Regions from separate parts of the Bradyrhizobium sp. URHC0002 genome, predicted to be linked through region 1. Evidence: riboswitches for the same ligand, from Rfam matches in the RefSeq annotation. Region 1 holds a riboswitch; the other holds the start of a gene.
What was found. Region 1 has a riboswitch for thiamine pyrophosphate ahead of ACVWVY_RS16440 (FAD-dependent oxidoreductase). Riboswitches for the same ligand answer to the same signal wherever they lie in the genome.
Positions count from the first base shown of each region.

Region 1 (15,588 bases):
TAGATCATCGCGCGGGCGCGAAGCACCGGTAGGTCGAACCCTTTGCCATTCCAAGTAATCACCCGCGGCGAGTGTTCGGCAAAGTACTCCCAAAACGTCGAGAGGAGGAGTTGCTCGTCCCAATCTGCATCACCACCGGATCGGCAACAATCAACCGCGTACTTCACGGTAAGTCCCTTGTCGTACTCGATACGCCTCCACGACGGAGATCGCAACGATCCGATGCCAGATAGGCTTGGGTAGAAATTTTTCTCCATTTTTCCCCCAATCTGAACTAGCGTGCGATCCGGGACAGTCTCGATGTCGAGGCACATGATCCTGTCGTGTTTCATGGCTTAAGCTCCGGTCAATGCTGGCGATTGAATACATTGAGGTCGAGTTCTAGGCGGGATGTTTGCGTACCTTCCGACGGGTGGCGGGATTGCCACCGGGATCGCTGCATTTACTCATCCCATTTCATCGTTCTCATTGCGGCTTCGACCGCAGATTCCGGCTTGTCGAAAACCATCATCATGCAACCCTTAGCCGCCAGCCTCCTGATATGAATCGGTGGTCTGTCTAGGTCTGCTAGACCGCGACTGCGATTGTACGCGATTAACGCAGCGATGAGGCAAGTGTTAGCGCTGCCACCTGCTGATGCTCTGGTCTTATCGCATTCTGCCGGATCAACAGGTTCAGCAGAAATGTTTCTGTTTGTAAGCATAGCGATCAACTGACAACCAGATTGGACACTGGATTCTGCCGCCGCCGGTTGGGCAAATAGCATTGCTGTCATGAAAGCAGTAGCGATCAATTTTTTCATTGCGAACTCCTCTCTGTTGGGGTGATGCGAAGTGCATCGTTGGACGCAGCCCGTAGGCTGCGCCCCGCCGATAGACTTCAGTCGTAGCTCGGCACCACTTCGATGCCGGGTGCATTCCAAGGCGTGTTCTGCAGCTAGCGCTTGACCGATCGGGATAACCACCGCCCGCAGCACCGGGCAGTTCGGTTCGCCTCCGAGTTGATCTTCCGTCTCGATCTCAAAGGTCGGTGAAGCAGACGATCAGCGACGCATCGATCTCGTTGCGGACGTGGCCTTGTCCCTAATGACGCGGCCAGCTAGGGGAAAATAGTGGCCCGCAGCCAAGGCAGACTGCACGATTATCCTCTGATATAGGAACTGATGCGACGCAAACGCTTGCGATTTTTCGCCAATGTTTTGTTTTTTCGCGTCAACTTCTGGCAAACATATCCTGTTGCGCCGCCGACAGGAAGACCGGCTGTTGTGAGCACCAAATGAGAAAGTGTTGGGACATTTACAATGTTGGATCGGGCTTTGCGGTGGAGGATCGCTTCACCGCAAAGCGCCACAGCTATTACCGGACATTGGAAGGGGCGGAGAAGGCCCTTGGTCGGCTTCGAGCAAAAGGGGCTGCTGTAGTCACGGGCACGCACCCGGCGTCGAAACCGAAGTCGAAGCCGAAGACGAAGTCGAAAAGACTTTCCGGGTTCGCCAAATTTTCGGCCGACGAACATAAGCGCGCGCCTAAACGACGCACTGAATTAACGAGACGAGAAGAAAACGAGGCCAATGGACAATGGAGGTACAGACGCAGGACTATGATCGTACGACCCAGATGGATGGTCAGTGGCGGATTGCCGGGGCTTGGTAAACGCCGCTAAGGCCGGAAGAAGCCACCTGCCATCGTTGTAGCGGCTCGCCGCCCCAGGGGGACGATGGCCGCTTCACTTCGCAGCCTGACGCTTCGCCTCTCGATGCGGTCGCATTCGCGGGCGGGATCGGGATTGCCAGCGGCTGACACTGAGACGCTGCATGGGCATCTCGAGGCTCGACGATCTCGCGACGGCCGCCGGGATCGCCGTAAGGCTGATCAAGCGCGCGGAGAATGAACTTCACGCGCGCTTTTTTCGAGTTCGCCCCTTCGCCAGACTTTGCGCCACAATGCTCAGCGTTGCGATACACTGGAAGGCCGTAGTCGGTGCTCACGATCTTCACCATCAGCGCGATGGTCTGATGTTTCAGCTCCGTATCCTTTGGGCTGGGTCCGCTTTTCGCTTTGGGCGCCCCATCGACAAAATATTCCAGACGAATTCGTGGAGGAACCGAGGGACATTCATGCGGGCACGGCTGGCACCGCCCGCATGCTTGCGGAGAATCTCCAGCGCATCATGGTCGCCCTCGCGAGCGAGCGCGACCAACGTGTCGACCTCTGCGGCCTCCATGCGCGCGCGGAAAAATTTCCGGCTAAATTCCTTTGAGAACAGTTGAGGCGCGTTGCGCACCATCCGGCACGCGCTTCTGAATCTGCGTTCTTCGGTTGCTTCGGCATGGGCCGAATATAGCCAGGAAACGGGGAAGTTAGCGGGGCGTTAGCTTGGTCCGAACGGCCGTTCGCCATGCTATTGAAAGTTCAAGCAAAAATAGTGCTTGCATGTTTCAGCGAAGCGTAACCCACCAATCGTCCAGCACCCTACGTGCTGTCACAACCAGTGCCGGAAACGATCGCCGTGCAACGGTCATGCAGCCAGCGCCGTTCTGCTCTTCTTTTTCCTTGAGGATGCCGGCGGCAACAAGCGCGGCACGGTCATCCGGGCAAAACTCGGATGATTTTCGATCCAACTCCTCGAGGCTAAGTGAAGTTACGAGAACGCAGGCACCCGTGCCGCGATGGCCTGTGATCTGCGCGATTGATTTGAGAATCAGCTTGTAAGCGCGTGTCGCCGTGATCTCGTGGTCCCAGGGAGATTGCAGCCACCAATTGCCAGCGACGATCCGCGCGGTGGAAACCACGCCGACGTGGTAGGACGTCGTTTCGTCGCCAAAGCTCGTGGAAAACGCATAGCGCCAATTCCAGGCCTCGACTTTCATATCGAACGGAACAAGAAAATACTTGAAGGAAGGCGCATTTCCTTCGTCCGCTGTTCGCTGGATGAACCGGTCTGCCACCTTGGTGACTTCGAATTGCGTGGGCGTTGCGAGCAATTCGGATCCGAGCGGAAGGTCTAGAGTTTGCACAGAGACGGGGGCGGTGAGCACGCGCTGAAGCGCGCAAACCAGCGGTTGAACGAAGTCCGTGCGTTTCAAGTCTGACTGGATGTAGAGCACGACTTCCGCAGGCGCGATCAATCCGCCGACCATGCGCGGCTGTTCCTGCGCCGGCGCGGTCGACGTTCCGGCGAGAAGGAGAGAAAATATCAGATGGTGCAATCTGTATTTCAAAGGTGCGGTCCCGTCCGCCTCTCAATGGCTTGTTTCTCACTTTAGTATCGATACTGAGTGCGGTTTGCGACCAACAAAGTCAGATACTTCGCAGGGTAAGTTACCGAGATGTAACTACTATGTTGAGAAGGCAGTGGATTGCGCTTCCGCCTTTGCTCTTCGAGCGATGGCTGATTGCCGCAAACAATAGAAAAAGGCCGGACTTTCGCCCGGCCTTCCTGGTGCCACTAAGCTTGGTGCGTCTGCGGCGTCACAACACCCGATTACTCTCCTTCACCTTCTCCGCATCCAGATATACGCTGCTCCCCATTTCCTTGAACTTCTGGCTCATCGCCGCCATCCCGTCCTCAATGGTGCCCGACACCGACATCCCCACACTCGCCGGATCGTTCAGCGTCGCCGCGTAATCCCGCACGTCCTGCGTGATCTTCATCGAGCAGAACTTCGGCCCGCACATCGAGCAGAAGTGCGCGACCTTGTGGGCTTCCTTCGGCAGTGTTTCGTCGTGGAAGCTTTTTGCGGTGTCCGGATCGAGGCCGAGGTTGAACTGGTCGGTCCAGCGGAAGTCGAACCTCGCGCGGGAGAGGGCGTCGTCGCGCAGTTGCGCGGCGGGGTGGCCCTTGGCGAGGTCGGAGGCGTGGGCGGCGATCTTGTAGGTGATGACGCCGACCTTGACGTCGTTGCGATCGGGCAGGCCGAGATGCTCCTTCGGCGTGACGTAGCAGAGCATGGCGCAGCCGAACCAGCCGATCATGGCCGCACCGATGCCTGACGTGATGTGGTCGTAGCCCGGCGCGATGTCGGTGGTCAGCGGGCCCAACGTATAGAACGGGGCTTCGCCGCACTCCTTGAGCTGCTTGTCCATGTTGATCTTGATCTTGTGCATCGGCACATGGCCGGGGCCTTCGATCATCACCTGGCAGCCTTTTTCCCACGCGATTTTTGTCAATTCGCCGAGCGTTTCGAGCTCCGCAAATTGGGCGCGGTCGTTGGCGTCGGCGATCGAGCCGGGGCGCAGGCCGTCGCCGAGCGAGAACGAGACGTCATACTTGCGCATGAGGTCGCAGATCTCGTCGAAATGCGTATAGAGGAAGCTCTCCTTGTGATGCGCCAGGCACCACTTCGCCATGATCGAGCCGCCGCGCGACACGATGCCGGTGACGCGGTTGGCGGTCAGGTGGATGTAGGGCAGGCGCACGCCGGCGTGGATCGTAAAATAGTCGACGCCCTGTTCGCACTGCTCGATCAGCGTGTCCTTGTAGAGCTCCCAGGTCAGTTTTACCGGATCGCCTTCGCACTTCTCCAGCGCCTGGTAGATCGGCACGGTGCCGATCGGGATCGGCGCGTTGCGCAGAATCCATTCCCGCGTGGTGTGGATGTTGCGGCCCGTCGAGAGGTCCATCACGGTGTCGGCGCCCCAGCGGATCGCCCACACCATCTTGTCGACTTCCTCCTCCACCGAAGAGGTGACGGCGGAGTTGCCGATGTTGGCGTTGATCTTGGTCAGGAAATTGCGGCCGATGATCATCGGCTCGAGTTCGGCGTGGTTGATGTTGCAGGGGATGATGGCGCGTCCGCGCGCGATCTCGGAGCGGACGAACTCCGGCGTGATGAAGGCGGGGACTTCGGCGCCAAAGCTTTCGCCGTCGGCAAGCGCGGCTTCCGCGCGTTCGAGCTGCTGCTTGCGACCGAGGTTTTCGCGCTCGGCGACGTAGATCATCTCCTTGGTGATTATGCCGGCGCGGGCGAATTCGAGCTGGGTGATCTTGTGGCCGTCGAGGCCGCGCAGCGGCTTGTGGTGCGCGGTGAAGGCCTTTGCGGCATGCGAGGCGCCGACATTGCCGTTGTCTTCCGGCTTGATGTCGCGGCCCTGATATTCCTCGACGCCGCCGCGCTCCTTCACCCAGGCGAGGCGGTTGCGCGACAGGCCGGCGTTGACGTCGATGGTCACGGACGGATCGGTGTAGGGGCCGGAGGTGTCGTACACCGGCAGGTTCGGCTCGCCGGCACCTTCGCTGAGGATGATTTCGCGCAGGGGCACGCGCACGTCGGGTGCGGCATCGGGGGTCGCGAAGATTTTTCGCGATGAGGGAAGCGGCCCGGTGGTGACGGCGGGAAGGGTGGTGTCGGGATTGGAGCGGATGTTCATTATGTTATCCTCCTTGTTCTAATTCGTTGGCATCGCTGAGCGAGAAACGGCCACCGCTGTCATCCCCGCGAAGGCGGGGATCCAGTATTCCAGAGGCCGCGCTGAGGGCGGAGAGGCCGCGGCGTACTGGATCGCCCGGTCAAGCCGGGCGATGACGGCGGAATGAATGGCAAGAGGACTCATCACGCGGCCTCCGCGCTCTGGCCCAGCCACTGCCGCACCCGCGCATCCGGGTCAGCATTCTGGGTGACGTCGCTGACGACGGCGATGGAGTCGGCGCCGGCGGCAAAAATCTCGGCCGCCTGTTCGAACTTGATGCCGCCGATCGCGACCAGCGGGATGTCGCCGATGCGCTTCTTCCACTCGGTGATCTTGGGAATGCCCTGCGGCGCAAAACGCATCGATTTCAGCGTGGTCGGAAAAATCGGGCCGAGCGCGATATAGTCCGGCTTGGCGCGCAAGGCGACCGCCAGTTCCTCGTCGTCATGGGTGGAGATGCCGAGCGTCAGCCCGGCTTTGCGGATTTCGCCGAGATCGGCGTCGGCGAGGTCTTCCTGGCCGAGATGCAGGTGTTTTGCCCCGGCGACGATGGCCGCGCGCCAGTAATCGTTGACCACGAGTTTAGCGTCGGTGCCCTTGATGGCCTCCAGCGCGTCGGTCACGATTTGCAGCGCCTCTGAGTCATTGAGGTCCTTGGCGCGCAACTGGATGGTGCCGGCGCCGAGCAGCGCCAGCCGCGTCACCCAGGCGACGTTGTGAACGACGGGGTAGAATTTATCAGGATACGGCATGCCAGAACGGTGTCCCGATCACAGGGGTTGAGGGCGAGGCGAAGTCGCGGGCTTCCATCAGGCCTGCTTCATAAGCGGTGCGGCCGGCTTCGACGCCAAGGCGGAACGCATTGGCCATTGCGACGGGATCGGCCGCTTTGGCGATTGCCGTGTTGAGCAGCACAGCGTCGTAGCCGAGTTCGAGCGCGTGGGCCGCATGCGAGGGCGCGCCGAGGCCGGCGTCGACCACCAGCGTGATGTCAGGCAGACGTGCGCGCATCAGTTTCAGCGCATCGCGGTTGGTGATGCCTCTTGCGCTTCCGATCGGCGCGGCCCATGGCATCACGACCTTGCAGCCGGCGTCGACCAGCCGCATCGCAACCGAAAGGTCTTCGGTGCAGTAGGGGAATACTTCAAAGCCGTCCTTGATCAGGATGCCGGCCGCTTCGACCAGGCCGACCACGTCGGGCTGCAGCGTGTCGTTGTCGGCGATCACTTCGAGCTTGATCCAGGGCGTGCCGAACAATTCACGCGCCAGTTTTGCCGTGGTCACCGCCTCGCGCACGCTGCGGCAGCCGGCGGTGTTCGGCAACACCGTCACATCAAGCTCGCGGATCAGCGACCAGAACGCATCGCCGGTCTTGCCGCCGGCAGCCTCGCGCCGCAGCGACACCGTGACGATGTTAGCGCCGGAAGCTCGGATCGCGTCCTGCATGATCGCCGGCGAGGGATAGAGCGCGCTGCCGATCAGGAGGCGGGACGAGAAGGTTTTGCCGTAGAAGTTCAGCATGGTGTCAGTGTCCCGTTCTCGTCGCCCCACGCACAGCTCGTCATCCCCGCGCCACCACTCGTCATCCCCGCGAAGGCGGGGATCCAGTACGCCGGGAAGCTTGCGATAGAACCGAGTAGCCGCGGCGTACTGGGTCGCCCGGTCAAGCCGGGCGATGACAGCGGAGTGTGTGCTGTGAGCGTCATCCCCTTCACCCTCCCTGCCGCGGCGTGATGATCTCGATCTCGTCGCCGGCCTTCAACGCAGTCTCGGCCCAGCGGCTTTTCGGCAGCACGTCGTAATTCACGGCGATCGCGAAATGCGTGCCCTCGTATTCGAGCTCGCTGAGCAGCGCGTCGACGCGGGAAGAGGTGATATCCCGCTGTTCCCCGTTGACGGTCACACGCATCGCATCACCTCATTGTCGATTGCGCCGCGCTGCACGTAGGCGAGCGTCAGCTCGGCCAGCGCGGGGGCCAGCAGAAAACCGTGGCGATAGAGCCCGTTCACGGCGATCCTGTTCTTGCGAGCCGTGATCCGCGGCAGATTGTCGGGGTAGGCCGGGCGAAGCCCGGAGCCGAACTCGACGATGCGCGCTTCGGCGAAGGCCGGATGCACGGCATAGGCCGCACCCAGCAGCTCCAGCGCCGAGCGCACGCTGACGCCGGTGTCCTCGGCCTCGATCGAAGTCGCGCCCAGCATGAATTTGTTGTCGCCGCGCGGGATCACATAGAGCGGCCAGCGCGGATGGATCAGCCGCACCGGGCGCGACAGCTCGACCTCCGATGTCTCAACGATGATCATCTCGCCCTTGACGCCGCGCAGCTCCGGCTGCCGGTCGCGCGCGGACAGGCCGCGGCAGTCGATCACGATGCCGTCGAGGTCCTCGGCATCAGCATCGCAATCGAACTTGATGGTGCCGCCGGCGGCTTCGATGCGGGCATGCAGTTCGGGCAGCACTTTTCGCGGCTCGACATGGCCTTCGCCGGCATAGAACAGGCCATCGCGGAAACGGCCCTCCAGCGATGGTTCGAGGTCGCGTAACCCCTGCGCGTCGAGCCTGACGTGGCCGGTTGTCAGTTTTGCAAAACGTTCGAAATCGGCGCGGTCGCGCGCATGCGCCACGACGAGCGAGCCGTTGAACGGGGTTTTGGGAAAAAGCTCGCGCCACAAATCGAGCGAGCGGATGCCGAGCCGGCCGATCACGGGCTCCGAGGTCTCGGCCTCGCACCAGGGCGCCAGCATGCCGCCGGCCCAGTGGCTGGTGGCGAGCGTCATATCGGCGTCACTGCGCTCATATAGCGTGACGGCATGGCCGGCCTGTGCGAACAGCAACGCCTGCCATGCGCCGGCAATGCCCGCGCCGATGATGGAAACGGGGGAATCCCCCCGCGGATCTGACTTCTGGTACATCCCTGTCCCTTCGCCGGCATGACCCGGATCAGGTTCAAAGGGTCACCGCGGTCCTGCGCCTCTACTTTGAGAAAGTAGAATTGCCCAAGCTTGCGGTATCTCAGCTCCTCGTCGGAGCTCCCCTCGGAACAGGGCTAATGTAGGCAATTGGGCTGACGTGTCAACGCAGCTTTGCGGGAACTGCACCGCAGCAGTGCGGCCTTGCTGCGGGCTGCGCGGCACCCGCAGGACCGAATTTATCTATTTGGCGGTCTGGAGCGCGTTCGCGTCGGCGGGGATTCTCGCCGTTCCGACCGGTCTAGCGACGATTTTCGGCGCCCCGCCACTCGCGAGCACCGGCACCATCGGCCGCTCCTGCCGCTGGCGCTTTGCAGCGTAATAATAGCCGCTGGCATAATAACGCATGGCGCGGCCGTGATCGCCGTTGGCGGCGCGGTAGGCGCCGGCCAGATATTTGATGCCCCAGGCGAGATTGGTATCGGGATCGCGCAGGCCGGCGGCGTCGCCGGTATAGCCGAGGCCGCGCGCGGTCGGCAGCTTGATCTGCATCAGCCCGATGGTGCCGCCGCGCCCGATGAGACCAGGATGATATTTGCTCTCGCGCACGATCACCCGGTGCACCAGCGCTTCCGGCACGTTGTTCGAGGCGGCGTGGCTGGCGATCATGCTGTCATACTGCGCGCGGCTCTGCGCCATCGCATCGGATGAAACTACCAGCGCTGCCACGGCGGCGAACCAGGCCAACTTCGACGGGAACTTCGGAAAACTTTTCATAAAACAATCTCTGGGCGAGTGGCGCGTCAACGACTTGCTTCCGGTTAGTTCCATTACCGGGCGAGGATGTGGCGAAAAGCCGACGACATCGCGGCGGAATGTATGCGGCTCACGCGTTAACGATACCATGCACGTGACGCTTACGTTGTGCGTGCAATGCATCGCGTCTGTTGACGCGTGCGTCATGCGGACGCGCAAGAATGTCGTGCAAAAGACGCAGTCAAGGTGTAATGAAGACGCCGCGACAAAACCAATTCATTCGACAGCAAACCTGTCCCAATCAACGACCATTTAAAAAAACGAGGCGTCAATACGACGTCCGAAGTCCAGGGAGATGCGTCATGGCTCGACTCGATTCCAGCTATCTGCCTCGCGGAAATCCCTGTGCCCAGTGTAACAAGCCGATCCCGAGACCCGATTGGGTCGAGAGCAGTCCGGGCCGCACGTCCTTTCTCTGGTTCTGCCGCGCCTGCGATTATCGCTTTGAGGCGATCGCGATCTACGAGGAAGCCGATCCCGACGCGCTCGCAGCCTGACGCGATGATCTAGGCCGCCGTGCGCTCGCTCTGCTGGCGAACCGGCAATCGCATCCGAACCACCAGTCCATGCGGCTGCCGGTCGTGCAGCGACAGCGTGCCGCCATGCGCGGTTGCGATGGCATTGGTGATCGAAAGCCCAAGGCCGAAGCCTGCCGCTTCGTCCATGTTGCGGGCCTCGTCGCCGCGCACGAACGGCTCCAGCATATTCTGCTTCAGCGCATCCGAAATGCCGGGGCCGTCGTCTTCGACGTCGATGGTGAGCTGATCCGCCGAGACGCGAAGCCGGATCACCGCTTCGGCGCCGAACCGCACGGCATTCTCCACCAGATTGGTGACTGCGCGGTGCAGATCGTCGGGCCGCACGGTGGCCATGGCATGCGCGGGGCCGTCATAGGCGACCTTGCGTCCCATGTCGCCAAACTGGTCGGTGATGAGCTGCAGCGTGCTGGCGACGTCGGCCAGCGTCATGGCCTCTAACCTGCGGCCGTTGCGCGGGAACGACAGCACCGATTCCAGCATCGCGCGCATCTGGTCGAGATCCCCGAGCATGCGGTTGCGATGGGTCTCGTCCTCGATGAATTCGGAGCGAAGGCGCATTCGCGTGATCGGCGTGCGCAGATCGTGGCTGATCGCGGCGAGCATCTTGGTGCGGTCGTCGATCAGGCCGGTGATGCGCTCTCTCATTCGGTTAAGCGCGCGCGCGACGAAACGGATTTCCTCCGGCCCGCGTTCGGGGAGCGGCGCTGCGCCGCCGTCAAGGCTGAAACTCTCGGCGGCCTTCGCGAAGGACGACAGCGGCGCGGTCAACGCCCGCGCCGCCCACAGGCCGAGCAACGTGACGCTGATGACGGCAAACAGCAGCGTCATCATCCAGGGACTGCCGAGAAACGGCGGCCGCGGCCGGTCCGGCAGGAGGTTGGCCGAAATCATCATCCCGTCAGGCAGGCCGATGCCGAGCTTGCGGTTCGCGCCGTCCGCAAGCTGGAAGATGCGATAATCATGACCGAGGCGCCGCTGCAGGCCGTGCGGGTTGAATCCGCTGGCTTCGCCCGCCGAATGCATTTGTCCCGGCGACAAAATTTCGATGCCGAGCTGCGGAAAGGCGCGCGCGATGTCGGCGGACAGCCGTGGCCGTTCCAACGCGGGCGCCGCGCCGAGCAACTGCACGGCTGTGACAAGCTGGCCGTGGCCGCGGTCGGACGACGGCTCCGGCTGGTCGGGCCGGTGCAGCAGGAAACTCGCGGTGATGATCAGATGAAGCGCTGCGATCGAGACGACGACGAGGGCTGCGATCTGGCCGCTGATGCCGCGCAGGTTCAGGAGGCCCTTCATGATCAGTGGCCGGCGGCGGTCATCGCCTCGACGCTGATGGGGGCAACTGTCGGGGTGAAGATGTAGCCGCCGGAGCGCACCGTCTTGATCATGGTGGCAGCTTGCGGATCGGGTTCGATCTTGCGGCGGATGCGGCTGACGAGCACGTCGATCGAGCGCTCGAACGAGCCGGCGTTGCGGCCCTGCGTGAGGTCGAGCAGGCTGTCGCGCGACAGCACGCGGCCGGGCCGCTCGCAGAATGCTCGCAGCAGGTCGAACTCGGCGCTGGTCATCGCCACGTGTGCGCCCACCGGATTGCGCAGCTCCCGCAGCCGGAAATCGATCCGCCAGCCCGCAAACGCAAGCGCCGTCGCGCCCGCGGTGGCGCTGGCGGTATAGGCTATGGCCTGCCGGCGCAGCACCGCGTTGATCCGGGCCAGCAATTCGCGCGGGTTGAACGGTTTTGCCAGATAGTCGTCGGCGCCCATCTCCAGGCCGAGGATGCGATCGATGTCCTCGCCGCGCGCGGTCAGCATGATGATCGGGGTCTGCGATTGCGCGCGTATCTTGCGGCAGAGGGTGAGGCCGTCCTCGCCGGGCAGCATGACGTCGAGGATCAAAAGATCGACCCGGCGGTCGGTCATGGCGCGGGCCATCTCGCGACCGTCGGCCGCAGTCGTGACGTTGCAGGCATTGTTGCGCAGGTATTTTGCGATCAGCGACCGCGTCTCGCGATCGTCCTCAACGACGAGGATGTTGGGTATTGCCTGGGCCATACCGACCTTTTGTCGGTGATTCGGGCACACGTGCGAAGGATTTTTGTTTCCGATTGTTTCCGGAGCGAGCGAGGCAACACCGGGCAACAGCTCCGGTGCGGACGAAAGGCCTTGTTAACGTCGTTAACCCTACGGTCCCAGCGTCATTGACGAACGCGCGGAGCTATCATGACCTCGATCTCGGCGGCCTCGGCCCGGACCTGCCAGTCGCCTCTCCAGAAGTTGCAGGATGAGTTGCTGTCCGAAGTAAAATCCGGTGCCATCAAGTCGTCCGACCAGGACCCGCTGGCGTCGGCGCTGACCGATATCGATTCGGCCATGCAAGCCAGCCGCGCCAGCGACCAGGCCAGCGGAACGCGGCCGTCGCCCGACGGGCTCAAATCGAAGATCGACGATCTGATCGCCGGCGAAGTTTCCAGCGGCAAGCTGACCAGCGATCAGGCCACCGAACTGCAGGGCATCTTCAAGGCGGCATTCGCCAACGGCCCCGGTGGAGCTGGTGGTGCCGGCGGTCCCCCTCCGGGCGGCCCGCCGCCCGCCGATGGCGCGTCCTCCAGCGACGATTCTTTGTCGAGCACGACGTCGATCGACGACATTCTCAAGCAGTTCCTGCAATCGCTGCAGGATCAGCTGTCGGCTTCGTCATCGACGAGCTACGGCGCAACCGGCAGTTCAAGTACGAGCAGCAGCGCTTCCTTCTCGGCATTGCTGATCGATTATCAAAGCTAGCCCGCGGCCCGCGGTTTCGCGCGAGGCTGATAAAGCGACCCAGCAACCATTCTTTTCCGAAAGGGAAGGATGGTTGTCTCATTTTTGGCAGTGGGAACCGCGCGGCTCTTGTCACGTTGTTCGGTGCAAGATGTGTGGAGGGTCCAATGGCAAGCGACGTCATGACCGTGCCGCATCAGTTGATCGCGAGCGACCGCGTCGAGGGAACCGCGGTGCGCCGGCCGAACGGGGACATGATCGGCCATATCGAACGACTGATGATCGACAAGGTGACCGGTAAAGTATCCTATGCAATCCTGAGTTTCGGCGGATTTCTCGGCATCGGGGCCAATCTGATTCCGTTGCCGTGGGGACGGCTTCGCTACCGCACGAAATTTGAAGCCTACGAACTCGATATCGCCGACGAAGAGCTGAAGCGCGCGCCGTCATTCCACGCGGACAAGGATTTCGACTGGGGCGATCGCGCGAAGGAAGCCGAGCTGCATCGCTATTACGGCATGCCGCCATACTGGGGCGGCTTCTGATTGCGCACTGCGTTTCATCATCGCGCGTCTGCGTTCCGGTGTTCCCGACTAAATGTGTGGAACGCTTGCTCAAGTGACGGGTTTTCCCACAGGGTTTCTGAACTGAGGAGAATCCATATGTTAGCCAAATATGCCATTGCCGGCCTCGCGGGTTCCGCGCTGCTGGCCAGTGTCGCGTTCGCGCAGAATCCGTCTTCGTCTGCAAACACCGATCAGGCCACCACCGCCGCGCCTGCGGTCGCGTCCGATACCTCGTCGTTCAAGGGCAGCTGGCGGTCCTCGAAGCTGGTCGGCCTGAACGTATACAACGACAGCAACGAAAGCCTCGGATCGATCAACGATATCTTGGCCGACAAGAGCGGCAACATCAAAGCCGTGGTGATCGGCGTCGGCGGCTTCCTTGGCGTCGGCGAGCATCTGGTTGCCGTCGCCTTCGACAAGGTGAAGTTCGTCGATGAGCCGATTGCCTATACCGGTGCCTCGAGCGCGCCCGCGACCGGTGGCGCAAGGCCTTCGACCAGCACGACGACGACCGGTGCTGCGACGACGGCGCCTGCCGCGGTCAAGAAGAATCCGTGGTATCCGGATCACGCCATGCTGAGCGCGACAAAGGATCAGCTGAAGGCGATGCCGGAGTTCAAGTACTCGACCGAGTAAGGCATCGGTCGCAACAACGACTTTCATACATGGCCGGACGGCGTCATTGCCGCCCGGCCATTGTGCTTTATGGGCGCACGCCGGCGCGTAGCCTTTCGTATTGGTGCAGCGCATCCTATCAGCGCGCCGCTCCCGATGTTAGGTTGTATCGCGGCGGGCGCGCCTGCGTCCTGCCTGACAGCAACGGAGGACGACATGCCTGATAGCGTCTACAAGGTAATCGAGCTGATCGGCACCAGCACCGAATCCTGGGAGAAGGCCGCTGCCGCCGCGGTCGGTCGCGCTGGAGCGTCGCTGCGCGATCTGCGCGTCGCCGAGGTCGTTAAGCTGGATCTGCAACTGGACGCCAGTGGCAAGGTCGAAGCCTACCGCGCCAAGGTGAACGTCTCGTTCAAATTCGAGGGATCGTAAGCGAGGCATGCGTAGGGTGGGCAAAGCGCAGCGTGCCCACCATTCCATCAACGGATCGCAACGCGAAGGGTGGGCACGCTTCGCATTGCCCACCCTACGAATCTTCGGCTGCTACAGCGCGGGCAGTGCGCTTACATGGACGTTGATCGCGCCTTCGGCTTCCGCGATCACGCGCAGCGTTTTGGAATCGAAGGCGATGTCGGCGAGCCGCAGCTTGCTGATCTCGGCCGAGATCCGCAGGCCTTCCTCGTTCTTCTGGAAATCGGCGATCACGGCCGCAATCTTTTTCTGGGCGTTGGCGGCGAACGGCTTGAGGTCGACGGTTGCCTTGTCCGCCAGCGTCTTCTGCAGATGCGGGATGGCCGCGCGCGCCGCCGCGCCCAACAGCCCGAAGGCGGCCTCCGACTCGACGGCGAGTTCGATGTCGGTCAGCCGCAGCGTCTGCTCGGCCTGATCGAGCACCGGCCTGCCCCAGATATGCACGTTGGCCTCGCCGCCCAGCCCTAAGAAGCTCGCTTTTTCCTTGGCGCTCACCAGCAGCGAAATCAGCAGTCGGTTGCCCGACGCCGCGACGCTGGCGCGCTTGACGGTGACGCCGACCGAGCCGGAACCATCTTCCGGAAAAGTCTTTCCGGCGAACTGTGCTTCCACGATTCTGTTGATCTCGGTAAAGGGCATGTCGATGGGAACGCCGATCGCGACCCGTCCCGGCGTCGGCGGCACGATGGCGATCGTGGCGGGGAACGGGCAGGACGGCTTGGTCTCGGCCGGCGTGATGCGGGTCTCCGCCTCGATGCCGAGCATCAGCGTGAGGTTCGAAGCATCAACGCGCGGCTGCGCGGCAATCGCCCGTATGGGACGCAATTCCAGCCACAACGTCGGCATCGTCGAGCCGGCGGTCGTGCCCTGCAGCGGGATCGAACGGCAGGCCTTGGCCCATTGCGCCCGCGCGTTCTGTTCGAAGGCCGGGTCGTTGCGCATTCGCGCCTGCACCAGTGCGATCTGCTCGGCGACGTTCTTGTCGATCAACGGCTTCACCTGCGCGGGCACGTTGACGCGCGCGCCGGCCACGCTGAGGCTCGAGTCGTTGAGATTGACCTGCGCTGTGAGGTTGGGCTCGATGCGCCAGTTTGCGGCGATCTTCGGCCGCGCTGATATGACGACGTTGCCCTTGATCTCGGCGCTGGCGTTGAGGTTCTTGATGTTCACGCTGCCGATTTGTTTCGCCACGTTGCCGCCGAGCAGGCCGCCGAGTGCGTCGCCGACCGCACCCGTCGCCTTCGCCGATAGCGAGCCGGTTACGTTCAGTGTGCCCGTCAGCGGCGTCGCCAGCGTCAGCACGTCCTGGGCACCGGTCGTGCTGATCGGCCCGCGCGAGGCGGTCCAGCCGATATCGGCATTCTGCAGGATCTGCGAGATCGGATTGTCGGCCTTGCCGGCGAAGGATCGCGGTGCGCCGCGATCGGCGGCATCGCGGATCGCCGACAGCGTGACCGTAATCGGCGCCATCACGGTGGATGCGCGCGGCGCCGGCGGCAGCGGCGGC
Region 1 covers NZ_JBSSCF010000001.1:3,381,434-3,397,021, forward strand. The annotation lists gene ACVWVY_RS16395 (3'-5' exonuclease) at 1-332, opposite strand, end outside; gene ACVWVY_RS16400 (hypothetical protein) at 443-802, opposite strand; gene ACVWVY_RS16405 (hypothetical protein) at 1,625-1,999, opposite strand; gene ACVWVY_RS16410 (hypothetical protein) at 2,020-2,286, opposite strand; gene ACVWVY_RS16415 (hypothetical protein) at 2,438-3,139, opposite strand; gene thiC (phosphomethylpyrimidine synthase ThiC) at 3,471-5,369, opposite strand; gene ACVWVY_RS16425 (thiamine phosphate synthase) at 5,552-6,160, opposite strand; gene ACVWVY_RS16430 (thiazole synthase) at 6,147-6,929, opposite strand; gene thiS (sulfur carrier protein ThiS) at 7,120-7,317, opposite strand; gene ACVWVY_RS16440 (FAD-dependent oxidoreductase) at 7,308-8,321, opposite strand; TPP riboswitch at 8,309-8,455, opposite strand; gene ACVWVY_RS16445 (transglycosylase SLT domain-containing protein) at 8,562-9,095, opposite strand; gene ACVWVY_RS16450 (hypothetical protein) at 9,437-9,631, shown strand; gene ACVWVY_RS16455 (ATP-binding protein) at 9,641-10,966, opposite strand; gene ACVWVY_RS16460 (response regulator) at 10,969-11,721, opposite strand; gene ACVWVY_RS16465 (hypothetical protein) at 11,890-12,450, shown strand; gene ACVWVY_RS16470 (PRC-barrel domain-containing protein) at 12,597-12,974, shown strand; gene ACVWVY_RS16475 (PRC-barrel domain-containing protein) at 13,092-13,631, shown strand; gene ACVWVY_RS16480 (dodecin family protein) at 13,827-14,042, shown strand; gene ACVWVY_RS16485 (DUF4403 family protein) at 14,154-15,588, opposite strand, start outside.

Region 2 (15,588 bases), 1.7 Mb from region 1:
TGACAGGCGAACCTGCGTGGGCAACCAGCAGGCGCGTGGCCAGAAGATCTGTTATCTGCTGTCTGAACAGGGCATCCAGGGCCGCGTTGCCTTCAAGCGCATCCGCACCACTCAGGAGCAATCGAGATGTAACGGGGTCGGGATGGACCGTTCGCTCCACGAGATCGCCAGGAGCGGCCCCGTCGGCTTCGTGGGCAACGCGCTCAAGCGTTGCGTGCGGCAGGTAGAGTTGAACGACATTCAGAGGCTGGTAAATGTCCCATCGTGAGCTCGAACCGGCCGGAATGACTGTCACGGTCCCGGGACGCGTCATTCCATTCACAAATTTTTTCCCGTTTTGGCGCTCGAACCGCACCGACCCGGCGGGGAACGTCATGATGACGTGATCGTCCATCGGCTTGACGACGTCGTGCAGGGGATCATGCTTCCAAAGTGTGATCGCGCCGCTGGACGATGACGCCATGCGAACGGGCTTCGTCTTGAGTACGCGCGTCATTTCCGCATCGGGACACTCGCCGATCGGCAGCTGGGAAGTGTCTGGATTCTGCGAAATATCTCGCAAGTGAGATATGCTCATGGACCTGTTCTCGCCGTTGAGAGGGTCTGGTTTGAGCGTTCGAGGCGTTCTCAGGAGAAATACGGACCTGGGGTCTCTTCCCAAAGTGCCCCTGCTGCAAGTTTAGACGAAAAGCGCGTTCAGATCGACCTGTATTCTCGGATGGTGCGGGACCATGGTTCCGCAGGGCGAGGTTTCGCAGGTTCCGCGGCAGCTCGGCTTACCAGCTGGTTTATGTTCTTCCGCTTTTGGCACATCGCAGACGTAGTGGCTGCTGCCTCTGATGTACGCTTTCAGGGGGTGAAGCGGACATGGCCTGACGACACCTCAGGCGCCTCGATGCCCAGTTCCCGATCCGCCGACCACCGGAGTGCAAGAGAAGCGCGGTCGGGCGTCCCAGCATCGTGGACGCTGCCCTCGGTTGCAGTCAGCTCAAATTGACAAATTTCTTGCGGGCTCCATGATCAACTCAAGTCAGGCGCCTTGGGAAACGATGATCGATTCGAGCGATGTTGTATCGTTAGGCTTTGCAGTTGGATGTGGAAGGAAGGTTTGTACCGAGATGAATAGTATGAACAAACCCGGAGGGAACTACTCGCCGGCGATCATTCACAATGGAATCGCCTACGTGAGCGGCCAGTTGCCGCGTCGGGGGGAAGAACTTCTCTACTCTGGCAAAGTCGGGGTTGATATCGATGTCCATGCTGCGCGGGAAGCCGCCGCCCTCTGCGCGGATATTTGCATTTCTGTCCTTAGTCACGCAGCGGGCGGGGAAGACAAGATAATTCAAATATTGCAGGTCGTTGGATATGTCGCCTCGGCGCCTGGATTTGCTCAGCAATCACAGGTCATGAATGGTGCTTCCGATCGGCTGATTGAACGCCTCGGCGAGCGCGGTCGCCACGCACGCACCTCCATCGGCGTCGCTGAGCTACCGCGAGGTGCTCCGATTGAGCTGAACATGATCGCCGCTGTTCGATCGTAGATGAGATCTCGATCTTTGAACGCAAGGATGCGGATTTCTCCAGTTTGAAACCAACATCGCAATCGGTGGTCGCGTCGCCGGGATTTGAACCTGCTCGGCGACATTATTGTGAGTAACGACCCCGACGATGAAATGTCGTCCACGCCGGACATGCTAGATGGCCCGCGACTACATTTTGGTTGCCTCGGGTTCATGACGATCAAGCCAATGCACGAATAGCGCCGCCAGCAACGCCATTGCGGACGATAGAAACATCATTCCGAGCAAGACAAATGCCGAGTTTGATTCGCTGAGAATAGTGCTGGTGATTCCGGACATCAGGGCCCCACCTGCGCCTGTAAGGGCACCCGATAGTCCGGCAGCGCTTCCGACCAGTTCGGGCCGAACGGACATCGCGCCAGCGTTACTGCTCGGCATCGAGACGCCGTTTCCGAAACCGAGAAAAACGCAAGCGCCAAACAAGGATACCTCGTGCACGAATCCGGCGAGGAGCAACCCTAGCCCCGCCGCTAGTCCGACACAGGCGACAAGCCTGCCCACGACCATCATCGTCGTAAGTGGAAAGCGCGCAGCAAATTTACCTGACACGAAACTGCCGATGATAAAGCCTGCGGCGGTGCTTCCCATATAAACTCCAAGCTTCGCCGGCGACATCCGAAACACCGTTGTTGCCACGAGAGGCGCGGCCGAAAGAAAGGCGTAAAGTGCACCGATTGAAAACGCCATGCACAGTGAGTAACCCCAAAATCGCCGAGACCGGAACAAACTGGGGAATGCCTGAAACTGCTTCGTGAACGTCTCTGAAGGGTTCTTGTTGGTCTCGCCTAGATCGAACCAGCACAAGGCCAGCATGGCCGCGCCAAAGACAAGGAACGCCCAAAAATTCGAGCGCCAGCCAAATAGTTGATCCAACGTTCCTCCTAACGTTGGGGCCACCATTGGCGCGATCGCCCATGCGATCGATAAATAGCCTATGAGGCTTGCCGCTTTCTGTGGCGGTTCCGCATCCCGGATGATCACGCGCGATAGCGCTAATCCGGAGACTATTGCGGCCTGCATCGTGCGAAAGAGCAGAAACGTCCAGACGTCTGTCGCCAGCAAACAGCCGAGCGATGCGCAGACGAAGATCGCGAGACTTGCGAGGATCACTGGTCGCCGGCCGACCCTGTCCGACAAGGGGCCGATCAGTAGTTGCAGCACTGTCGTCGTCCCGGCGTAGCCGGCAATCGATACGTTCGCGAGCAAACCATAACCGGCATGAAACTCGCCGGCGATTGCCGATAGCGACGGGAGAAACATGTTTAGCGAAACGACAGAGAGACTGCTGAGCAGGATGAGCGTGAACAATTTCGGTCGTGTGGAGGAAGCCATGCGCAACTTTCCAGTACCTGATTGGCTGACGAACAGCCAACGTCCGTGGCTTAAGCCATCTAGCAGCGAACCGACATTTCCAGGCCGCCGTCGAATGGCAAAGTCATCGTCGTGAAGCGGTTGGTCGGATCATTCAGGAACTCGAAATAATCTGCATAGAATGCTCGATGCTGCCTCGTGTTATCGCTTACAACGACGGCGCCATACGCGAGTTGCGGTGCGACGAGTTCTAATGCAGGCAGCGCCATCGCAATCCAAACGTCCATCAGCACGAAATCGATGGGGCCGTCGATCTGCTTCAGCGTCTGTCGAAGATCCCCCTCGCGGAGCTGGATGAAGCTGCTCAAACCTGATCGTGCAAAATTCTCTCGAGCAGCGGCAGCCTTGCTAGGCTCGTGCTCAGTTCCGATAACCGCACCTGAGCCACCTGATTCGGCGACATTGTCGCGCACCGCAGCCGCAAGGTAGAGTGTTGAGACACCATACGAAGTGCCGACCTCGACAATCCGGCAAGCCTTTTTGGCACGGCAAAGCTGGTAGCAAAACTCCGCCTTGTCGCGGTCCAGCGCAACAAGCTTGTTGTTACGAAAGGCGCGAATCTCCTCAGCGCTTGGAGGATCGCTAGCGCCGGCTCGTCGCGCTTCGAAAGCTGCGATCTCCACCTTTTGCTCGTCGCTCTCGGCATGGAGTGTGTCCAGCAAAGCCTGCAGACGCTCGTCGCCAACAACCGGCATGATTGTCTCCCTTCGCTGGCATTACCCAGGCAGGTTCAACGGGTGTGATCTCAGCCCGTACTGCGGGCACCCCGGATACGGTAAGGTTTCAGGTTGAAAGTGTAGCGTCAAGCTCTTTGGCGCTCATGTGGCGATGTCTCTTGTCGGTCACGCGTTGCCTTCGCAAGTTTCGCCTGACGTTATACCGCTAGACCCTTTGCGCGTGCGCGCGCCTAATTATCGAAACCGACAAACACCGTAGCTTCTTCGACGGACTTTCGCTCCGACACCACCGCGTTCTGACTCATCATATTGTTTTGAAAGGAAAAATGGCTCTAGCGGCCCTCGACTTGGCGTTGCATAGCACAGTAGCAACTCTCTCGCAGGGGCAAATAGCAGAAAAAGAGTGTGAAGAACTCGTCGCGGTTTAGCACCGTCTCGACGGGAAGCCGGTCCAACCCGCATCACACACAACCGGTTTGGCGAACGAGGCGCCAAACCACTTGCTCGTCAACGAACCGTCATTGTCGATCCACGGCACTGGCGGCAGTTGCGGCAGGTACGATGCATACGGCATCACTTTCGCAAGCGTCACCCTGTACGGAAATCGTGTGAGGAAAGCCTTGTTCATTCCGCCGTCCAGCCCGGTGTAAATCGAGGCAGCCGGCACGTTCTCTTCAACCAATCGCGCGGTGGCGCGCTCGTCGGCGCGTCGCTTTTCCAGCGCCTTCAGCGCGATGTCCGGATTGACGACGTTGGGCGGGCATCTTTCGGTCGCGTTGAACACCAGCGGGTGCGGCGAATTCGGCGGAGGTTGAGCATCGAACACGTAGGTGCGGTTGCACACATCCACCTTGGGTTCGCGTTGCGTGGTCTCGAAATGATCGTTGCCGACCTTGAGCATTTTCCAGAAGGGCAGGTTCGGATTGTTTCGATGCCGCGCCAGGTTCGCCGGCGTCAGGCGGAACGGATAGGCCTGGATCTGGAACGACGGCCGGCCGCTGAGCGAGTCGCGCGCCAGCGAATAGATTTCGCTGATCTGTTCGTCGGTCATGGCATAGCAACCGGCCGACAGGCAGTCGCCATGGATCATGAGGAAGCTGCCGTTACGCTTGTTCGCCTTGTCGAAGCTGTTGGGGAAGCCGAAGTTGATTGAAAGATGGAAGTTGGAGTTGGGATTCATCAACTCGGGTGTGATCGCATAAAACCCTTCCGGCGCCTGCCGGTCGCCCTCGTACAACTTCGGCCCGAGATCACCCGACCACCGGCAGATCGGATAAGTCTTGAGGATTTGGAAGCGGCCGGTCGTGTCCTGTTTCCAGACTTCGAGCTCCGCCTCTTCCTTGAAAAGACGCACAACGATAGGCGAATATTTCGGCATCTTCTTCTGTTCGAGCAGCGCGAGCAGCTCGGCGGGCAGTTCCTGTGTTGCCTTGGCCGGCAACGGCTTGCTCAACGGTTTGCTGTTTTCGCCCTGGCCCATGGCCGGCGTCAGCCCTGCGGCAAACGCCGCCGCCAGCACGAGCGCACGTCGGAGCATGGTGCGGATCACTGCGGTACCGCGCGCCGCTATTTCTCGAACCCGACGAACACCGTCGCTTCCTCCACCGACTTCCTTTCCGACACCACCGCATTCGCCGGAAACGTCTCATCCGGCCAGCCCAGCGCGATGCTTTTCATGATGACCTGATCGTCGGCGATGCCTGCGTGCTCGCGCACCACGGGGGATTGCATGATGCCCTGGCTGTTAATCACGGCGCCCAGCCCGCGAGACCAGGCGGCATTGACCAGCGCGGTCGCCACGGCGCCGCAGTCGAAGGGCGTGTCGTCGCTGCCATCAAGCACGCGGTCATAGGTGATGATCACGCAGACGGGCGCGTCGAATTGACGGAAGCCGCGCAGCACCCAGTCCTGGCGCTTGTCTTTGTTATCGCGCTCGATCCCCATCGCGGAGAATAATTGCTTGGCGACGCCGACCTGCCGGTCGCGGTGCTTGCCGGCAAAGGGCTGGCCGGTGCGGAATTCGCGCGAATGCGGGATGCCCGCCACGTTTCGTTCGGTATTGCCGGCACGGATCCGGTTCAGCGGTTCGCCTGAAATGACGTAGAAATTCCAGGGCTGGGTGTTCATCGACGACGGGGCGCGCATCGCCAAACCAATGATTTCGGCAATCAGCGCCTTGGGTACCGGATCGGGTTTGTAACCGCGGATACTCCGGCGACCGAGGATGACGTCATCAAACTGCATCTGTGTAGGATTCCCATGATAGGTGCTGAAACAGTCCGGATTTTCGTGGTTTCTGCACCCTCGCGCAAGCGACGGCGGCGTGTCCCCAACGGTCCGGCCACGCAGAACATGATCGCATCAATATTGCGCACGCCGTCGTTTGGCAAATTCCGGGATCATGAAACTGTGCCGCTGATTTGCCCGACGTGTCAAGTTTTTCGGTCCAAACCTTTGGTTGCGGCGGTCGCCGGCTACTTTGCATGGGGTTGTTTTCGATATTTTTGGTGGGAGCCGCGGCGACTCGGTACGACGGCACGGTCCGGAAGGCGTGTAGCTTATTCCTCATCCGCGCCGGGCGTCTTCCTCAGCATGAAATGGCCGAACGCCGATGCGATGGGTTTGGCCGGGTCGTCCTGCCATGCCTGCGCTTCGAAGGCCACGACGCGCCGGCCCTGCTTCACGATCGAAACCCTGGCGTAGCTGTCCAGCGCGCGGCCGGAGCGAAGGTAATTGATGGTCAGGCCGATCGGCTTGGGCGGTGCCAGTGCGCCGAGTTCGCGCGTCACACCCACAATCGCGGTCGTTTCCAGAAAGGCGCCGGTCATGCCGCCGTGGATGGCGGGCAGCATCGGGTTGCCGATGATCTTTGGCGAGAAAGGCATGACAAGCGTGTCGTCCTCGCCGAGGCGGATACCGAGAGCGCGCGCGAACGGGCTGTTGGCAAACGGGCTTGTCGGATCCTCCGGGACTTCGAGCGCCGGAGGCGCGCCCTTGTGCATCCGCTCGTCGGTCAGCATGTTGGTCCGGTTCGCGCCAACCATGAAGCAGGCGGTTGCGGTAGCGACCGGATCGTCTTCGGATTCCTGGTAGGCGGCGGAGCGCACGAAGGCGATCGAGCGGGTGACGCGATAGCAGAACGAATGCGCCTTGATGTCGAGGCCCGGTGTCGCGGGCTTTTGGTAGTCGATGCGCAGATCCAGCGTGGCAATCGATCGCGTCCCGTCGAGGGCGAGCTGGACGGCCATGCCGCAGCTCTCGTCGAGCATGGCGGTGACGACACCGCCGTGAAGAACGCCTGTCTCGGTGTCACCGACGAAGACGGGACGGTAGGGCAGGCTTGACCAGGCCTCTCCAGGGGCGGCGCGATCGAGCCGAAGTCCGCTGATATATCCATAGACGGAACGGCGCGCTTCGATGGCCTTGGCAAGCTGGTCAAACGGCAGGGGCGCATTCGATGATTTGGTCATGCAGACGTTCTAGACCAACGTCGTGGCGTCGGCAAAGGCGGCGGTGCGGACCGCCCTCAGCGGTTCCGGCTCAGGCAAGGTGCAGTCGCTGAAAGTCTCAATCCGATATCGCTGATCTACCGCGCCTCTCGAATCGCCATGTCGTAGGCGTCGATCGTCGCCTTGGCGCGGACAGCGACTTCCGCCGCCGTCATGCCGGGCTTGTAGAGGCTGCTGCCGAGGCCGAACGCGAGAATGCCGGCCCTGATGTAGTCCGCGAAGTTCTGGTCGGAGACGCCACCCACGGCGGCGATCATCAGGTCTGCGGGAAGAACGGCGCGAATGGCGGTGATGCCCGCGGCGCCAAGCACGCTCGCCGGAAAGAATTTGAGGCTGGAGGCCCCCGCCTTGACGGCAAGCAGGGCCTCCGTCGGGGTAAAGACGCCGGGCATCGTGACCATGCCGCGGGCCCGGGCTCCGGCAATGATTTCCGGATCGACGTTGGGAGTTACCAGGAGCCGGCCGCCAACGTCATGGAGCCGCTCGACGGCTTCCAGCGTCAGGACAGTGCCGGCGCCAACCAGGATCCCGGCGGGGGCCTTCTTGACGGCGATCTCGATGGAGCGGAACGGATCCGGCGAGTTGAGCGGGATCTCGATTGCCGTCATGCCGCTGTCGATCAGCACGCTGACGATATCGGCCGCTTCCTCGGGCCGCACGCCGCGCAGGATCGCGACCAGCGGGCGCTTCATCGGGGGGAAAGGGACAACGCTCATTCAACACTCCAAAACGATTTCGCGGCCATCGAAAGACCGCGACGGACCGCATCCTCGGCACCGATTGATCTGACAGGAACGGACACCGTGTCAAACGCCATTTGGTAAAGCATCTGGAGCCGCCCCGACGCCACCAACGTGATGCCGGTGCTGGGTACTTCTGCGGCGAGCCCCGCCGCCAGTTCGAGACCAATCAGGGTGCCGGATATTTTCTCGCGGGCCGCGGATGGCTTGCCGCCGTAGAGGAGCTGACCCGATCGCACCTGGAACAGCAGGTTGGCGGCGAACGCAGGCTTCTCAAAGGCGGCAATGACCGCCGACGTGAAGGCGTCGATATCGTCCGCCTCATCGGCGCCGGTCATCGCGTGCGACAGGATCGTCTCTCGCGATACGACGTCGAACAGCTCTCCCGTCATGAACGTGGCGAAGCGTTCGACGGTCCCGCCATTTGCCCTGACCCACTTCGAATGGGTACCCGGCATGCAGACGACCGCATCGTCAGCCCCGTCGACACCCAAGGCACCAAGCAACTGGGTTTCCTCGCCCCGCATGACATCCGGCGCCTTGGGGTCTCGTTGTGCGATTCCCGGAAGGATCCGAATGTCGCGATCCTGTCCCGGCACCGGGACGGCATGCTCTGGGATCGATGCGAGCCGCGCCGGCGTGTCGACATATCCGGCTTCAACCCACCCCTGCCGCGCGCCGGCCATGCCGCAGACGATAACGGGCAGCCCGGGCGCGGCGTCGACGGCTTCCAGATGCGATTGCAGCACGGTTGCGAAGCCGAGTTTGCCCGCCGCCATCATGCCTTCGTGGCTGCGCCGTTCCCCCAGGACGTTGCCGGCCCGGTCGACAAGCCAAAGCCGAAAACTGCTCGTACCCCAATCGACCGCGACATATGCAGCCTCGCTCATTTCAAGTTCGTCCCGATGCTATCCGCGCCTCGAGGGCATGGTATCACGCCGGTCTACCGGCGGGCTACGCTCGCTTTGTAATTGATTTGCGCAAGCGCAATCAGCATGATCCGAAGTCATGCGGTGCCCCGCTGTCTTCCGCGGCGTGGCGTCGCCAACGAGCGCACGTCCGCAACAATGCGGCATAACAAAAAACAAAGACTTTGGAGGACGCCACCGTGATCAATCTTCCCTCTAGAAGCGCCCTCATGGGCCTTGGTCTCCTGATTGCGGCGCTTGCGCCGCAGGCCCACGCGCAATCGAACCCCAAGACCATGACGCTGGTGGTGCCCTTTGCGGCCGGCGGCGGCACGGATACCGTCGCTCGCCTCATTGGCGAGCGGATGTCGCGCACGCTCGGGCAGGCCGTCATCATCGAGAACGTGGTCGGCGGCGGCAGCACGCTGGCCAATGATCGTGTTGCCCGATCGGCGCCTGACGGTTCGACAATCCTGATCAATCACGTCGCGCTGCTCGCAGCGCCCAGCCTGTTCACCAACCTGCGGTATGATACCAAAACGGCGTTCGAGCCGGTGGGCCTCGTCAATAACGCGCCGATGGTCCTGATTGGCCGCAAGTCGATCCCCGGCGAGGGACCGAAGGACCATGTCGCCTGGATCAAGGCGCAGGGCGACAAGGCGAACTTCGCGCATGGCGGTCTCGGGACCAACAGTCATTTGTGCGCCGTGATGATGGGCAATGTGCTCGGCTTCAAACCGACGGTCGTGGCTTATCGCGGATCAGCCCCCGCCATCGGCGATCTGCTGGCGGGGCAGATCGATCTTCTGTGGGATCAGGTGACCAACGCGCTGCCGCAGATTCAGGCTGGAACGCTTCATGGCATCGCCATTACGTCGCCGCAACGTCTTGAACAGTTGAAGGATGTACCGACCACCGCCGAGCTTGGCATGCCCGAGGTGAGCTACTCGATGTGGCATGGGCTCTACGTGGCGAAGGGCACACCCAGGGAAACCATCGCTACGCTGAATTCTGCGCTCCGCGCGGCGCTGTCCGAGCCAGAGCTCGTGGAGAAGCTGAAGCAGCTCGGAACCTTGCCATTCCCTGACAAGGAGTTGACGCCTGAGGCGCATGCCAGCCTGTTCGTCGCCGACCTGCCACGCGTGGCCAAGCTCATTGAAAGCTCTGGGATCAAGGCGAGCGAAGCGAAGTAGGGCGTCTCGTGTGGCGTGGACGGCTGCGCTGGAACCGGCGCAGCTCCGTCACACCATCAGATCGTGCGACGCGTGACTGGCGGACGAGTGATGCCATTGTGCAGGCAGCTCGATCGTCTGGGCTGTCTCTGTAATCGCTGGCGGTGCACTGGCTGCTGCAGCGCTTTGGGCAGAACTGGTCGACGCCGGGATGTCCTGTGCAAGGTCGATGACGTCAGGAGCTTTTACGTCGGACATCTTGTCCTTGAAGTGGAACGTGTCGTCGGCGCCGTTGATGGTGATTGTCACGACCTGGGCGGTGCCGTCGATGGTGGTCACCTTGAAGCAGTCGGTCAGCGTGTCGCAGTCGTTGAGGGCCTGCACCGCGCAATTGGCGTTGTCGAGCTTGTAGGTCCAGACGCCATCCGCCGTCATCGTGAAGGTGCCATAGCCGGCATCGCTCGCCTTCGGCGCGCATACCGCCGTGAACGTATTGGGCGTGTTGTCGACGTCGGTGTCGGTGAGCGTGCCGGTTGCGATCGGCGTGCCGTATGTGCAAGCGCCAGCTTCGGTTACCGAGCCGGTCGCGGGGCCGCAAATGATGGCGGCATCGTTGGCGCCGTTGATGGTGATCGTCACCACCTGCGGGGTGCCGTCGATGGTGGTCACCGTAAAGCAGTCGGTCAGCGTGTCGCAGACGTTAAGAGCCTGCACTTTGCAGTTGGTGTTATCGAGCGTGTAGGTCCAGACGCCATCCGTCGTCATGGTGAAGGTGCCATAGCCGTCCGTGCTCGCCTTCGGCGTATCGATCGCCGTAAAGGTGTTGGGAGTGTTGTCGACGTCAGTGTCGGTGAGCGTGCCGGTCGCGGTTGGTTTACAAGATATGGAATTGTCCGCGCCGCCAGCCTCGATGACCGACCCGTGCTTGGTTCCGCAAATGATGGCGGCGTCGTTGGTGCCGTTGATGGTAACCGTCACCAGCTGCGCGGTGCCGTCGATGGTGGTCACCTTGAAGCAGTCGGTCAGCGTATCGCCGACGTTGAGCGCCTGCACCGCGCAATTGGCGTTGTCGAGCTTGTAGGTCCAGACGCCATCCACCGTCATCGTGAAGGTGCCATAGCCGGCATCGCTGGCCGTCGGGCAATTGACCGCCGTAAAGCCGGGCGCGTTGTCGACGTCGGTAGCGGTGAGCGTACCGGTCGCGGTCGGCGGGTCGCACTTGGTGCCACCGTCCTCGGTCACCGAGCCGGTGGTGGCGCCGAAAATGACGGCCGCATCGTTGCTGCCGTTGATGACAATTGTCACCACCTGTGGGGTGCCGTCGATGCTGTGCACCGTGAAGGAATCGGTCAGCTTGTCGCCGACATTGAGTGCCTGCACCGCGCTGTTGGCATCGTTGACCGTGTAGACCCATACGCCGTCCGCCGTCATCGTGAAGGTGCCGAAGCCCTGGGCGCTCGCGGCCGGCGTGCTGACCGCCGCAAACTTATTGGGCGCGTCATCGACGTCGGTGCTGGTGAGCGTCCCAGTGGCGCTCAGCGCCTGCAGCGCGGTGTTGGCGGCGCTGCCGGCCTCGATCGCCGTGCCACTGGTGGCCCCGGAGATGACGGCCGCGTCGTTGGTGCCGTTGATGGCGATCGTAAAGGGTTGATTGGCCGAGAGCGTCCCGTCGGATACGGTGATCGTGAAGTTCGTGGTGGTCGGCGCAACGAGCGCATTGATTGCGTCATTATTCGGAACGAACGTGTAGGAGCCGGTCGTGCTATCGACGTAAAGCGTGCCGTAGGGACCAGCCTTTGACACATCGTAGGTTTGGCCATCGATGACGGTGCTGCCGGCGGTTCCCCCGCTGATGCTGAAGGTCAGCGTGGCGCTGTTGGGGCTGCTGGCAATAAAAGTGCCGCTTGTCGCAGTGAAGACGTCAAAGACCGTGGTGTCGATTTCAGTCGGCCCGGCTATCGCATTCAGCGTCGGCGGCGTTGGCGGTGGAGGCGGCACCTTTCCGAAAACGGTCTCCGGGACCGCGGCGAGGATCGACCCCGGCAGCGCAGGCAAACTCTGCTCTGGGGGAGCATTATCAATCTGAATGAAATTGATCGGTTCCACGGGTAGCGTTTCGAGTGAAGGTGGTGTGCTCGATCCGGTTGAGCCCAGTCCTTTCTCGAAGGTGGCGAGCGCATCCTGCTGGGCCGCCTGCAATTCGGCCATTCGCGCGGGAGAGTTTGTGGTCTGACTCACGCTGACCGAGGACCCCTGCGAACGCAGGACGACGGTCTGTCCGGGATCCTCGACGAGGAAGTGTCGAGGGATCACCTCCTTGGTGACCAGCTCGAATGCGCCGTGCGCGAGATCCTTGTACGTGATGCTGCCGTCGTCCAGGAGTGTGACGTTCGGGTCGGCGGCCTGAACCTCCTTCCCAAGCAAGAAGGTGAGTGCCGTGAGCCACAGCATGCCGAACCTGCCGGCATGAGCCCGGCTTCGGTGATCGTCGAGTGTGACTTGAGCGGCAGTGCAGGTCGCACGCCTGAGGGGGCCGGAACCGGCCGCGGCCTGAACGTTGCCGACAACTTGGGGAAGCGGGGCCGCAGCGGCCTCACGTTCATCCCCAGTCTCGGCGTGGAACCCGACGAGCATGGCTCCAACCCTGCCTGCCATTATCTCATGCGATTTTCGCGCGATTTTTCGCGGTCCGGCTTTATCCAGCCCATGAGGTCAAAATGTCCTATCGCTGCCAGCCGAGGGCTGGCCGCCAACACCTCCAAACTACCCCAATCCATGGGCGTTAGGCTTTAGGCTCAAAAGATGTAATCCTTTTGAGCGGATGGTAGATGATGCCTTCCCCCCACATCGTGTCTAATGTCGCCGCGGCCGATGGTTCAAAGAGCCCGTGAGCGGTTTCTCGAACAAGATCTTCTCGGGAAAGGGGGGGATCATGCGCACGCAAACGATTGCCGCATTGGTAACAGGTCTAGTTCTGACGGCCGGCGGGCTTTTTGCCGGACCGGCCCACGCGCAACGCGATATCGCCAGGCCCGCAGTTCAGGATGTCGCATCAAAACCGATTGGAAGAGTTGTTGTCGCCACGGGTTCGGTCACGCTCGAACGCGCGGGTGCGGCGGTCGTTCAGGCGAGTACCGGAGGTCAGGCTGGTCAGGCCAAGGTAGGTGATCTCGTCTATCAGGGCGATGCCGTTGCAACCGGCGCCGACGGTAAGGTCGGTATCAACTTCACCGATGGCAGTTCCTTCAATCTGTCGAACAACGCGCGCATGGTTTTGGACGAGTTCGTGTACGATCCAAATAGTACGTCCAATGCGTCCTTGTTCAATCTGACCAAGGGAACCTTCACCTTTGTCGCGGGCAAGGTCGCGAAGACCGGCGATATGAAAGTCGACACCCCGGTCGCGACCATGGGCATTCGAGGCACCACGCCACGCGTCGAAATTTCGGATGACGGGACGGTCAGATTTTCTACGCTCATTGAAGAGGGTAAGAGCAGCGTCGTGAGAAAGCCGGGGGGACCGGCGGTGCAACAACCCGCCCTGAAGCCTTATCCCAAGTCGAATCTGAACATCTGTCGGGGGTGCTAGGCTCGTTCCCGGCGCAAGCCGTTCGCAGTGCAAGAAATTTGTCGATCAACCAGGTCCGGGCGCGCCGCGTTCAAATGGGCGGCCGCCCATTCGCTGGTTCCAACATCGGAAAGCCGGATATGGAATTGAGTGCGAGCTGGCGCATCATGTACGGCGTAGCGCCTGCTTTCGCCTTGCTGCTGCTCGGCTCACCGGCTGCCGCGCAGACCCCCAAGAAGAGTGACTATCTCGGCAACACCGCGCTGTGCAACGGCTCGGATCGGCCGTCGCTTGCAGCCCGGATCAATGGTTGCACGGCGCTCATCGATTCCGGTCAAGGCACGACGACGGCGCTTGCCATTGCCTACAATAATCGTGGCAATGCGCATACGGCAAAGGGAGACTTTGACCGCGCCATTCCGGATTTCGACCAATCGATCAAGCTCGACTCAACTAACGCCAAGCCCTTCAACAACCGCGGCGCGGCATACCTGCAGAAAGGCGAATACGACCTCGCCCTCAAATCTCTCGATCAGGCGATCAGGCTCAATGCGAACTACGGCAGGGCTTTCGTCAACCGCGCCGAAGTCTACCTGAAAAAGAACGAGTACGATCGCGCGGCGCGGGACTACGACGAGGCCGTTCGCCTTGAGCCCGATCTGCAAGCCGCGTGGAGCGGGCGCTGCTGGACCCGGGCCATCCTCGGCTCGTTGCAAGCGGCGCTCGAGGATTGCAACAAAGTGCTTCAGTCGTGGCCGGACGACGCCGCCACCTATGACTCGCGTGGACTGGTCCGCCTGAAGATGGGACAAGCCGACGCGGCGATCGATGATTTCAGTTCGGCGCTGCGGGTAGATCCGAAGCTGGCGAGCGCGCTCTATGGGCGCGGGCTTGCCAGGCGCAGGAACGGCGACATCGCTGGCAGCGATGCCGATATCTCCGCGGCAAAATCGATTCAGGCCGGAATCGATGACGACTTCACGCGCTATGGCGTGCGCGGCATCAACTAGTCAGCCAGGTTTGCCGCGAAGAAGAGCCGTTTGAACAAGCAGCAAGTGATGCGGCATTCGGCCAACGGTCGAGACGTCACCGCTCGGACTTCGTTCGGATCGGAACGTCTTCTTCCTCCAGAATTCGCACCGCCGCGCCTTCCAGATCGTCATATTGCCCGGTCTTGAGCGACCACATGAATGCCGCGAGGGCGGCGAGGCCGAGCCCGAGCGCGATCGGTATCAGGTAAAAATAGTCCTTCATTCGGCAGCCTCCATCACGGCCTTGGTCGGAAGATGCGCAACGCCGGCAGCGTTTGGCGCCGTTCTTCGCCGGCTCTCGAGGCGAAGCGCGTTTGCGACGACCAGAATGGACGATCCGGACATCGCCACTGCCGCAACCAGCGGCGTCACATAGCCAAGGATTGCGATCGGCACGGCAACGACATTGTATGCGGTCGCAAGGGCAAGGTTCTGGCGAACGAGCCGGCCGGCGCTTCGTACGATAGAGATCGCCAGAGGCACCGCCGCCAGGCTCTCATGCAGGAAAACCATATCGGCGGCGTTACGTCCGACGTCTGCCGCTGAAGCCGGCGCCATCGATGCATGCGCTGCTGCCAGCGCCGGCGCGTCGTTCAATCCGTCGCCGACCATCAAAACCTTGCGGCCGGAAGCTTCGAGCGCTGCAATGTGCGTGGTCTTGTCGCCGGGCAACGCGGCAGCAAGATAGGGAACGTCGAGCTCCGCTGCGATCGGCCGTACCGCCTTTTCGCGATCGCCGGAAATCACCTGAACCCGAAATCCCATATCCTTCAGCTCGGCGACCGCCGCTGCCGCGTCCGCCCGGAGTCGGTCCTCGAAGCGAAAATCCGACAGGTGGCTGCCGTTCTTTGCGAGCACGATGGTTTCGTTGCCTGAGCCTGCTTCCACCGCACCGGCGAGCGCCCAGTTCGGCCGGCCCAGCCGGTAGACTGCGGCTCCCGAACGCGCCTGAAGTCCGTATCCAGGACGCTCGGAGATCTCATCGAACGCGATATGAGGTGCGGGAAGGCCGGCGCCGGCCTCGACCAGCGC
Region 2 covers NZ_JBSSCF010000001.1:1,693,535-1,709,122, forward strand. The annotation lists gene ACVWVY_RS08045 (helix-turn-helix domain-containing protein) at 1-577, opposite strand, end outside; gene ACVWVY_RS08050 (RidA family protein) at 1,017-1,541, shown strand; gene ACVWVY_RS08055 (multidrug effflux MFS transporter) at 1,710-2,912, opposite strand; gene ACVWVY_RS08060 (O-methyltransferase) at 2,972-3,646, opposite strand; TPP riboswitch at 3,637-3,730, opposite strand; gene ACVWVY_RS08065 (L,D-transpeptidase family protein) at 4,053-5,165, opposite strand; gene ACVWVY_RS08070 (nitroreductase) at 5,195-5,872, opposite strand; gene ACVWVY_RS08075 (PaaI family thioesterase) at 6,187-7,098, opposite strand; gene ACVWVY_RS08080 (2-dehydro-3-deoxy-6-phosphogalactonate aldolase) at 7,215-7,853, opposite strand; gene ACVWVY_RS08085 (2-dehydro-3-deoxygalactonokinase) at 7,850-8,767, opposite strand; gene ACVWVY_RS08090 (Bug family tripartite tricarboxylate transporter substrate binding protein) at 9,016-9,978, shown strand; gene ACVWVY_RS08095 (VCBS domain-containing protein) at 10,027-12,408, opposite strand; gene ACVWVY_RS08100 (FecR family protein) at 12,890-13,546, shown strand; gene ACVWVY_RS08105 (tetratricopeptide repeat protein) at 13,666-14,535, shown strand; gene ccoS (cbb3-type cytochrome oxidase assembly protein CcoS) at 14,612-14,779, opposite strand; gene ACVWVY_RS08115 (heavy metal translocating P-type ATPase) at 14,776-15,588, opposite strand, start outside.
Region 2: another riboswitch for thiamine pyrophosphate. It lies ahead of ACVWVY_RS08060 (O-methyltransferase); the one in region 1 lies ahead of ACVWVY_RS16440 (FAD-dependent oxidoreductase).